Regions from separate parts of the Massilia sp. Se16.2.3 genome, predicted to be linked through region 1. Evidence: predicted binding sites of a transcription regulator. Region 1 holds the regulator's gene; the other holds the start of a gene.

Region 1 (5,371 bases):
ATCAGGATGACGGGCAGGATGAAGAGCGTGCCGACCAGGGCGAACCCCTGGCTGGCCGGTGGCGAGGCCGCTTCCCAGATGGTGATGGCGGGCGGCACGATGTGCGGCCAGATGCTGATCGCCATGCCGGTATAGCCGAGGAAGACCAGCGCCAGCGCCGCCACGAAAGGCCAGCGGTGCGGGTCGCGCCCCAGCGAGCGCAGCAGGATGGCGATGAAGAGCAGCACCAGCACCGGCACCGGTGCCAGGAACAGGATGTTGGGGAAGGTGAACCAGCGGTCGGCCACCGCCGGGTCGCGCAGCGGGGTCCAGATGCTGACCACCACGATGGCGCCCAGCAGCATCAGGGCGAAGGGGCGCGCCACCTTCACCATACGTTTGTGCAGCGCGCCCTCGGTCTTCATGATCAGCCAGGTGCTGCCCAGCAGCGTGTAGGCGATCATCACGCCAAAGCCGGCCAGCAGCGGGAAGGGCGCGATCCAGTCGAGCACGCCGCCGGCATAGCTGCGTCCGGACACTTTGACGCCGTCGAGGAAAGCGCCGAGCGACACGCCCTGGAAAAAGGCGGCCGTCACCGAGCCGCCGATGAAGGCCTTGTCCCAGAAGTGGCGCCCGGCTTCCTTTGCCTTGAAGCGGAATTCGAAGGCCACCCCGCGAAACACCAGGCCGACCAGCATGAAGATCAGGGGCAGGTAGAGCCCGGACAGGATGATCGAATACGCCACCGGAAAGGCCGCCAGCAGCCCTTCCCCGCCCAGCACCAGCCAGGTCTCGTTGCCGTCCCAGACCGGCGCGACCGTGTTCATCATGGTGTCGCGGTCGCGCTTGTCCTTGGCAAACGGAAACAGCATGCCGATGCCGAGGTCGAAGCCGTCGAGCAGCACGTACATGAAGACGGCGAAATAGATGATGATGGCCCAGATGACCGAGGTGTCGATGCCCATGTCATCCTCCTTTCGCGTCGTCGCCGGCGTCGTCGTGGTTGGCGACGTCCGCCGCCGAGAGCGGACGCATCGGCGTGCGTACCTCCCCCGGACCACCATCAAGCGCGCGGTGCAGCTCGAATTTCTGCGGCCCCTTGCGCATCATGCGCAGCACGTAGGCGGTGCCGGCCCCGAAGACGACGAGGTAGGCCGCCACGAACAGGCCGAGCGTGAGCGCCAGCGCCGGCGCCCCGTGCTTCGATACGGCGTCGCTCGTCCTCAGCACGCCGTAGACGACCCAGGGCTGGCGCCCCACCTCGGTGGTGATCCAGCCGGCCAGGATGGCGACCAGGCCGGCCGGCCCCATGATCAGCGCGGCGCGGAGAAAAACGCGCGAGGTGAAAAGGCGCCCGCCGCGGCGCATGAAGAGGCTCCACAACCCGAGCCCGATCATCAGCAGGCCCAGGCCCACCATCGTGCGGAAGCTCCAGAACACGATCAGGGAATTCGGCCGGTCTTCCTTGCGAAATTCCTTCAGGCCTGGAAACTGGCCCGCCCAGCTGTGGGTGAGGATGACGCTGCCCAGGTGCGGCACTTCGACCGAGAAATGGGTCTTTTCCTCTTCCATGTCGGGAATGCCGAAGAGTTTGAGCGGCACGGCCTCGCCCGGGGTGTTTTCCCAATGTCCTTCCATCGCCGCCAGCTTGGCCGGCTGGTGCTTTGCCGTGTTCAGTCCGTGGAAATCGCCGATGACGGCCTGGATGGGCGCGACAATCAACACCATCCACATCGCCATCGACAGCATCTTGCGCACCGCCGGGTTGTCCCTTTTGTGCAGCAGTTGCCAGGCGCCGACGGCGCCGACGATCAGCGCGGTGGTGAGGTAGGCTGCCACCACCATGTGCAGCAGCCGGTAGGGGAAAGAGGGATTGAAGACGATCGCCAGCCAGTCGGTCGGGACCATCCGCCCGCCTTCGATGGCATAGCCACGGGGAGTCTGCATCCAGCTGTTGGCGGCCAGGATCCAGGTGGCCGAGATCAGCGTGCCGGCCGCCACCATGCAGGTGGCCACCAGGTGCAGGGCCGGACCGACCCGGTTCCAGCCGAACAGCATCACGCCCAGGAATCCGGCCTCCAGGAAGAAGGCGGTCAGCACTTCGTAGGCCAGCACCGGCCCCATGATGGAACCGGCGAACTCGGACATGTAACTCCAGTTGGTGCCGATCTGGTAGGCCATCACGATGCCCGAGACCACGCCCATGCCGAACATGACGGCGAAGATCTTCAGCCAGAAGTGGTACAGGTCGACGAAGACCTGGCGCTTGGTGCGCAGCCAGGACAGTTCCAGCACGGCCAGGTAGCTTGCCAGGCCGATGGTGACTGCCGGGAACAGAATGTGGAAGGACATCGTGAAGGCGAACTGGATGCGTGCCAGCACCAACGCCGATAGGCCGAACATGGGCGCTCCTGTTGTCTGCGGTGTCCAGAATCTAGCATGGGCAGCGTTGCGCACGATTGAGCGCCCCGCCCTCCGCCGGGGCGGCGCACACGCATGAGTGCACGGACGACGGACGGGACTATAATTCCCGTATTGACCGCGACCCCGTTGACCGATGACCCAGGAACCTTCTTCCGCTCCACTGTTGCCCATCAGCCTAGGCGCGCTGAAGGCGAGCTGCAGCGCCTGCAGCATGCACCAGTTGTGCCTGCCCATGGGCCTGGACAACATGGACATCGACCGCCTCGACAAGATCATCGGCGCGCGCCGGCGTCTGTCGCGCGACGAGCGCCTGTACGCGATGGGCGACCCGTTCCGTAACCTGTACGCGGTGCGCTTCGGCCACTTCAAGACCTACCAGATCAACGCGGCCGGCGAGCAGCAGATCACGGGCTTCCAGATGGCGGGCGAGCTGCTCGGCATGGATGCCATCAGCGGCGAGCGCCACCACTGCGACGCGGTCGCGCTCGAGGACAGCGAAGTGTGCGAGATTCCGTTCTCGCGGCTGGAGGAACTGTTCGGCCAGGTGCCAGCGCTGCTGCGTCACTTCCACCGCATCATGAGCCAGGAAATCACACGCGAACAGAACGTCATGCTGCTGCTCGGAAACATGCGGGCCGAACAGCGCTTCGCCGTGTTCCTGGTGAATCTGTCGGCACGCTACGCCGCGCGCGGCTATTCGCCCACCAGCTTTGCATTGCGCATGTCGCGCGAGGACATCGGCAACTACCTTGGGCTCACCATCGAAAGCGTCAGCCGGCTGCTGTCGCGCTTCAGGAAGCAGGGCTGGATCGCCGTCGACAAGCGCGAAGTCATCCTGCTCGAGCCGGCCAGGCTGCGCGCCATTGCCGCGGGCACGGAGCAGTGCAGCCCGATGGCCTGAGGCCATCGGGCGCAGGGTGCGCGGCCTCGCCGCCCACGCGTTCAACGCACGTTGGTCGGTCGCATCGCTGGGCTGCAAGGACCTGTTGAACGCTTGATCGTGCGGGCGGTGTGCTGACGTGCGTAGCCGGGTGCCGCGTGCGTACCGCGTGGGCACAGGATGCCCACCCTACGATTGCAGGCGCTGCGACGGCGTTGTCGAAGCCGGCCGGTCGACCGTAGGGTGGGCACTCCGTGCCCACGCGGCAAGCTGCGCCGAACATCGCCACGGGCGGCGGCTGCTTCCCGGTTCCCCAAGCGGAGGGAGGCGGCTCCGCAAAGTCAGAACCTGACCACCACCGAAGCCGCGCTGCGTTCTGCCTCCCCGTGGTACACCGCCTCGATGTTGTTGCCATCCGGGTCGAGCACGAATGCCGCGTAATAGCCCGGGTGATACGGCCGCTCGCCCGGCGCGCCATTGTCCTGCCCTCCCGCACGCAAGGCGGCGGCATGAAAAGCATCGACGGTCGCCCGGCTGGCTGCCTGGAAGGCCAGGTGATGGCGGCCGGTCAGCCTTCCCTGCGCCGCCCGGCTGCTGGCCGTCGAGACGAACAGCTCGTCGGCCCAGAAGTAATCCTCGCCGGCGCCGCCGATGGGCAACTGCAGAACCTCGAAGATGGCTGAATAGAAGGTGCGGGATGCCGCCAGATCGCGGACCACGAGCTGGATGTGGTCGATCAGTCGGCCGCGGTGCAGTTCCTGGGTTTCCATGAGGCGCTCCTGGGGAAGTGGTCACGGTAGTGCTGCGGCGATTATGCCGCAAGCGGGGCGCCGGGTGCATCTGTTGTCGTGCCGGCGCAATGGACGGCACATCCATGTAGGGTGGGCACCCGTGCCCACGCGGGACGTAGGTGTGCACCAACCGGTAGCGGGACGCTCGCACCGCGTGGGCTCGGGGCGCCCACCCTCGGTTCGGCCGCGCCGCAGATGATCACGCGGGCGTTGGACGCGTGGACGGGGGCTCCGTCCACCCTCGGTTTGGCGCTTTACTCCCGGCAACGTACGGACATGCGCGCTGCGCTCACGCCTTCGCTTTTTCCTTCGCGATCCACCCGTCCACCAGCTGGCCGAGCACGTCCAGCGGCACCGAACCAGCGCCGAGCACCATGTCGTGGAAGGCCGGCAGCGAAAACTTGCTGCCCAGTTCCGCCTTCGCCTTTTCGCGCAGTTCGACGATGCGCAGCATGCCGATCATGTAGGCCGTGGCCTGACCAGGCCAGGCGACGTAGCGGTCGACTTCCTCGACGTTGATGCCGTAGTCGACGGCCTGCTGGCGCGTCCACCCCTTGGTGTGCAGGCCGGTGTCGACCACCAGCCGGCGCGCGCGGAACAGCTCGGAGCCGAGCGCGCCCAGCAGGCCCGGCACGTCGTCCTTGTACCAGCCCTGCTCCACCGCCAGCCGCTCGGTGTACAGCGCCCAGCCTTCGCTGTGGGCGCTGCCGCCGCTAAAGATGCGGGCGCTGCGGTATTTCGGGATCCCCTGCAATTCCTGCTGGATCGCCAGCTGGAAGTGGTGGCCCGGAACGGCCTCGTGGTAGGAAAGGCTGCGCATACGGATCGTATTGAACATCGGCCCGCGCAGCGGCACCCAGAACACGCCGGGGCGGCTGCCGTCCGGCGCTGGCAGCGTGTAGTGAGCCGCGGCCGACGGTTCCGTCAGCGGCGGCTCGCGCCGCACCTCGACCGGTGCGCGCGGCTTCAGGTTGAACAGCGTGCTGCTGCGCGCTTCGGCATCCTTCACCATCTCGGCATATTGCGCCAGGATGGCCGGACGCGGGTCACCTTCGACTTTGGGCTGGAAGCGCGCGTCCAGGGCCTTCAGGCGCGTCTCGATGTCGCCATCGGCAAGCCCAAGGGCGCGCAGGTGCTTGTCCATTTCGGCTTCCAGGCGCGCCACTTCGCGCAGGCCGATGGCGTGGATTTCCTCGGCGGAGAGGCCCGTACTGGTGTAGCTGGCGAGTGCCTGCTTGTAGGCCGCGGCGCCGTTCGGCAGGCGCGAGATGCCGGCCCGGTCGTCCGTCTTCGGATT
Region 2 (5,371 bases), 540 kb from region 1:
CCAGCGAACGCACCGGCAGCGGACGGCCCTGGTCCTTCAGCACCGGGGCGCCGCCGACCATCGAGAAGGTTTCCGGCAGCTCGACCACGCGCTCGACCACGGCCATCGGCAGCGCCAGCGAAGCGCCGGACGTGGAGACCAGCATGGTCGGCACGATCGACAGTTCGATCGGCAGGCGGATCGCGAACTTGGTGCCGTGGCCGAGCGAGGAATCGATGCGGATCGCGCCGCGGTTCTTTTCCACCGCGGTCTTCACCACGTCCATGCCGACGCCGCGGCCCGAGACCGAGGAAGCGACTTCCTTGGTCGAGAAGCCCGGCAGGAACACCAGCTGGTAGGCGTCGTCGTCGTTCGGGGCGCCGTTCTCGCCGATCAGGCCCTTGTCGATGGCCTTGCGACGCAGCTTGACCGGGTCCATGCCCTTGCCGTCATCCTGCAGCACGATCATGACGCTGTTCGCTTCCTGCCAGGCTTTGAGCAGGATGAAGGCCTTGGCCGGCTTGCCCGCGGCGACACGTTCTTCCGGCGACTCGACACCGTGGTCGAGCGCGTTACGCAGCATGTGCACCAGCGGGTCGTACAGGCTGTCCACGACGACGCGGTCGACTTCCGTCTCGGCGCCTTCGATGGTCAGCTCGACGTCCTTGCCGAGGTCCTTCGCCAGTTCGCGCACGAGGCGCGGGAACTTCTGGAACAGGCGGCCCACCGGCTGCATGCGCGTTGCCAGCGTGGCACGCTGCAGTTCGGCCGAATAGCGTGAAGCACGTTCCAGCGTTTCGGTCAGCGTCGCCATCAGCGTGGCGGCCTGGCCTTCGAACTTGAACTGCGACAGGCGTTCGAGCAGCACGGCAGCCTGGTTGGCGGCCTGCACCGATTCGCCGGCCACTTCCAGCAGCGCGTCGAGCTTGACGGCATCGATACGGATGCTTTCGTCCTTGGCCGGCGCCGCCGCGGCACGCGCTTCGGCGACCTTGGCGTCGCTACGACGCTCGGTGCCGTCCCAGCCCGGCCGGGCACCGGCAGGGGCCGATGCGGTAACCGACACGGCAGCGGGGCGGCAGCGGCGGGGGCATCGGCCGGCGTGCTGGCCGGTGCAGGGGCCGCTGGCGCGGCGCCAGTCGGGATCGCGGCGCTGGCCGGCACGACGGCGTTGAACATCGCCGTCCAGTCAAGGCCATCGGCGCCAGGGGCAGGCACGGCGGCAGGTGCGGCCACTACGGGAGCAGCGGCAACCGGGGCCGGCGCAGGCGCTGCCACCGGTGCAGGCGCGGCTTGCGCCTTGCCTTCGATCGCCTCTTTCAGGATGCGTTCCGGGGCTTCCGGCATCGGTGCCAGCGCTTCCGGCGCGGTGCCGTTGTTCAGGTCGTTCAGCTGGTCGGCAACGAAGCCCGATGCCTCCAGCGCCGCTTCGATCGACAGCGGCGTGACCGGCGCGGCGCCGGTGCGCAGCGCGTCGAACAGGTTCTCGGTCAGGTGGCAGGCTGCGACCAGCGCAGGCAAGCCCATGAAGCCGGCACCGCCCTTGATCGTGTGGAAGGACCGGAACACCGCGTTCAGCGTTTCCTTGTTCTCCGGATCGCGTTCGAGGCGCAGCAGGTGCTCTTCAACATTGACCGCCAGATCCATCGCCTCGACGACGAAATCCTTGAGCATATCGTCCATTAGAATCCCAGATCGGCAAGAAGATCGTCGACGTTATCCTGGTCCAGCGCCGCTTCCGGCACCGACGGTCCTTGCATCAGTTGCACGGGCGCGGCTTCTTTTTCGGCCAGCTTGGCGCGGGTTTCTGGCGGCGCGTTGTCGCGCAGCAGCTGGGCCAGCTCGTTCTCGACCGTCTTGGTGATGGTCACGACTTTCTTGATCAGCTGGCCGGTGATGTCCTGGAAGTCCTGCGCCATCATGATTTCCAGCAGGCGCGACTTCTCCAGTTCGGTCGCTTCCGCGACGGCGGCGGCAAACTGGCGCGAATCGCCGGCCAGGGCCTTGAACTCGTCCAGGCTGAGCTTGCCGGAGAACAGGTCGGCCCAGCGGGTCTCCATGTCGGCGGCCTGCTTCGACAGCTTGTCCTGTGCCGGCATGCCTTCGTCCAGGGTGTTGAGCACCTTGTTGGCGGCCTGCTCGGTCAGGGTGGCGACGTATTCCAGGCGGTCCTGGGCATCGTTGATCTGGCTCGACGCCTCGGTCAGCGCGCGGTCGTAGCCGAGCTCGCGCAGCGAGTCGTGCAGCAGACGCACGATGCCGCCGAGGCGCTCGTACATGTTCTTGTCGCCCTCGCCGCCTTCGGTGGCGGCAGGCGCGGCGGCCTGCGCTGCCGGGGCAGCGGCGGCGGGTGCGCTGGTCATTGCCACCTGGTCGAACAGGGCTTCCAGGTCGTCCTCGTCGGCTGCGGGCGCAGCCGCGGCAGGCGCCGGCGCAACCGCAGGCGCACTATCGCGCTGGGCTGCCACTTCCTCGAATAAGGCGTCGAAATCGTCGGCGGCGTCGGTCATAATCCCTGCTTCTCCATAATAAATAAGTGTCGCGTTCAGCGGCTTCGGTCCGGTGGATGCGGACTTCCGTGCGCGTCATGCGTATCGCTGGAAGCCCCAAAATTCAGTAAGCGAGTGTAGCAGCGTAGTTGCCGTAGGTAAATCTCCTAAAACGCACTACACCAAAATGGACAAGGAATCTTAATTCCGGGACAATAAAACCGCGCAGTTCCTGAATATTTTCGCAAGCAAGGTGTTGTTTTGTGGTCGCACCGATTGTGCATGCTTTTTCGGCGTGGCCAGAAGTAGCGGACTCATGTTTGAGCGAAGTCAACTGCTTGCGCCATCACAATCGCCGCGCTGCATAGGACGGGCCACAATATCGTGGCGTTTTCGGAGGGCTCATCATGTACCGGAAGATCCTGATCACCACCGACGGTTCCACCGTGTCGCAGCACACGGCCTGCGCCGGCGTCAAGTTCGCGCACCAGATGGGGGCCGAAGTGCTGGCCCTGTTCGTGGCGCCCGAATACCAATATCCCGTGTATGTCGAAATCATTCCCCCCTCCTACCCCAGCGAGGAGGAATACATCGCCCAGATGCGCCGCACCGGCGAGGAATACATGGGCCGCATCATGCGTTCCTGCGCCCAGGCCGAGCTGCAGCACAGCTGCATGACCGCCTTTTCCGACGCCACCGCCCTCAAGATCGTCGACGTCGCCGAGCAGGAAGGCTGCGACCTGATCTTCATGGGCTCGCACGGGCGCAGCGGCTGGGGCCAGATCCTGCTGGGCAGCGTCACCAACAAGGTGCTGTCGCATACGACCAGGCCGGTCCTGGTGCACCGCCTGATCAACGAACCGGTCGCAAGCTGACCGCCGCTGTTAGCCCATGATTTGCACGCCACCCCGGCGTGCTTGCCATATCGAGCGCGGCCGTCCCGCGCGGGAGAGTAACTCATGATAAGAATCGTCATTGCGGATGACCACACCATCATGCGCGAAGGCCTCAAGCGCATCCTCGACGGCGCGCTCGACGTCGAAATTGTCGGCGAAGCAACCAATGGATTCGAGGTGCTGACCCTGGTGCGCCAGGGCGGCTTCGACCTGTTGCTGCTCGACTTGTCGATGCCAGGCCGCAGCGGCGTCGACCTGATCCGCCAGGTGCGCAGCGAAGCGCCGAAACTGGCGGTCCTGATCCTGACCATGCACGAGGAAGAGCAATACGCGGTACGGGCAATCCGCGCTGGCGCCCAGGGCTATCTCACCAAGGAAAGCGCGGGCACCCAGCTGGTCGGCGCCATCCGCAAGGTCGCCTCCGGCCGCCCGTATATCAGTACCGAAGTGGCCGAGCAGCTGGCGCTGAACATCATGGCGCCAAACGAGCAATTGCTGCACAAACAACTGTCGGACCGCGAGTTCGAGGTCTTTTCGCTACTGGTCGGCGGCAAGTCGATCACCGAAATCGCGAACAACCTGCACCTGTCCGTGAAAACGGTCAGCACCCACAAGACCCGGATCATGCAGAAGATGGGCATGACCTCCTTGTCGGAAATGGTGCAATACGCCGTGGCGCATCGCCTGCTGTCGCCGATGAAGGCCTGACGCGGGGCACGCCGCCGCTGCGGGCGGTCGGGGCACGGTAGGGGGACGCCCCGCGCCCTGCCCCGTACTGCGCCGCCGGACGACGCCTGCGCCGCTGCCAGGCTGCTGGTATCCTTGCTGCCGGTAAACGCGCTGCCCGTGTGCCCTGCCGGTGTCGCCGCTGCCGCGCTTCCGACCCTGCTCCTGCCCGCCGCTGCAGGGTGCCCCGCGTAGGAGTACGCCGTTGAGCGCCCGCCCCACCCGGAAGTCGGGCACGCGCTAACAGTATTGGACACCGCTGCGTGGCATTTTGTGCCATGCCAGCCACGCACTCCTCGGCGCCATGGCCCGCCCAGGGCAACAGGATGCAGCCTCGGGCACCCGGCGACGCCCCGCACCGGTCAGACGATTCCTACAGTCCTACCTACTCTCCTACCTACACATTCAGGCATTGCTGATACCAATGCCGAACTCGTGTTGGCATACTGAATTCAGCGTATCGACTTGCTTGCGATCTAATTTCTCTCCGTAAGCCAAGCCTGCCGCTTGATGAATCCTATTGAAGCACCCGGTAGCGGCTCCCATCCGAGGGTTGCACCAGACAGATTTCTTCACTGGAGAAGAGCATGCAGTCCCAGCAAACGCCAGAACAACGCAACGCCTCGTCGACCATGCATTCCACTCCGATGGAAGCCGGCCGCCAACGCCAGGGCCGCCTGTGGTCCAACCTGAAAGAAGTCTGCGACCTGCTCCATATTCCGGCCGCCGTTTCGATCAATTCCGAAGAGCTCCTGTTCCAGCACGTGCAGTTCAAGACGGGCCAGCGCGTGCACACCATCGGCCAGGCCTTCGACACCCTGTACATCGTCAACTCCGGCTTCCTGAAAACGGTGCTGATCGACGAATTCGGCAACGAACAGGTGCTGAGCTTCCCCATGAAGGGCGACATGCTCGGCGTCGACGGCATCCACACCCGCCACTATGCTTCCGAGGCCGTGGCCCTGTCCGACTGCGACCTGATCCTGCTGCCGTTCAAGAAGCTGACCGCCCTCGGTCGCGTCCACATGGAGCTGGAAAACCTGATGTACGGCGTCATGAGCCGCGAACTGGTGCGGGAACAGGCCATGATCGGCATGCTCGGCGCCCTGTCGGCCGAGGCACGCGTGGCACGCTTCCTGGTCTCGCTGGCGGACCGCTTCGCCGCGATGGGTTACTCGAGCAAGCTGTTCAACCTGCGCATGACGCGCCACGAGATCGGCAGCTACCTGGGCCTGACCCTGGAAACCGTCAGCCGTACCTTGTCGGCCTTCAACGAAATCG

Evidence for each region. The regulator FNR, encoded in region 1, switches genes on or off when oxygen is low (the NO sensors DNR and NnrR bind a similar motif). The targets are predictions, from matches to a motif close to TTGATNNNNATCAA.
Region 2: the regulator FNR is predicted to act here: its motif matches at 2,789-2,802, upstream of G4G31_RS21420 (universal stress protein).

The regions. Positions count from the first base shown of each region.
Region 1 is NZ_CP050451.1:4,136,596-4,141,966, forward strand. Features, by position in the region: gene cydB (cytochrome d ubiquinol oxidase subunit II) at 1-944, opposite strand, end outside; gene G4G31_RS18865 (cytochrome ubiquinol oxidase subunit I) at 946-2,382, opposite strand; gene fnr (fumarate/nitrate reduction transcriptional regulator Fnr) at 2,537-3,304, shown strand; gene G4G31_RS18875 (VOC family protein) at 3,625-4,053, opposite strand; gene G4G31_RS18880 (DUF885 family protein) at 4,364-5,371, opposite strand, start outside.
Region 2 is NZ_CP050451.1:4,677,137-4,682,507, forward strand. Features, by position in the region: partial or broken gene G4G31_RS21410 (chemotaxis protein CheA) at 1-1,662, opposite strand, end outside; gene G4G31_RS21415 (protein phosphatase CheZ) at 1,662-2,489, opposite strand; gene G4G31_RS21420 (universal stress protein) at 2,876-3,343, shown strand; gene G4G31_RS21425 (response regulator transcription factor) at 3,428-4,072, shown strand; gene G4G31_RS21430 (Crp/Fnr family transcriptional regulator) at 4,738-5,371, shown strand, end outside.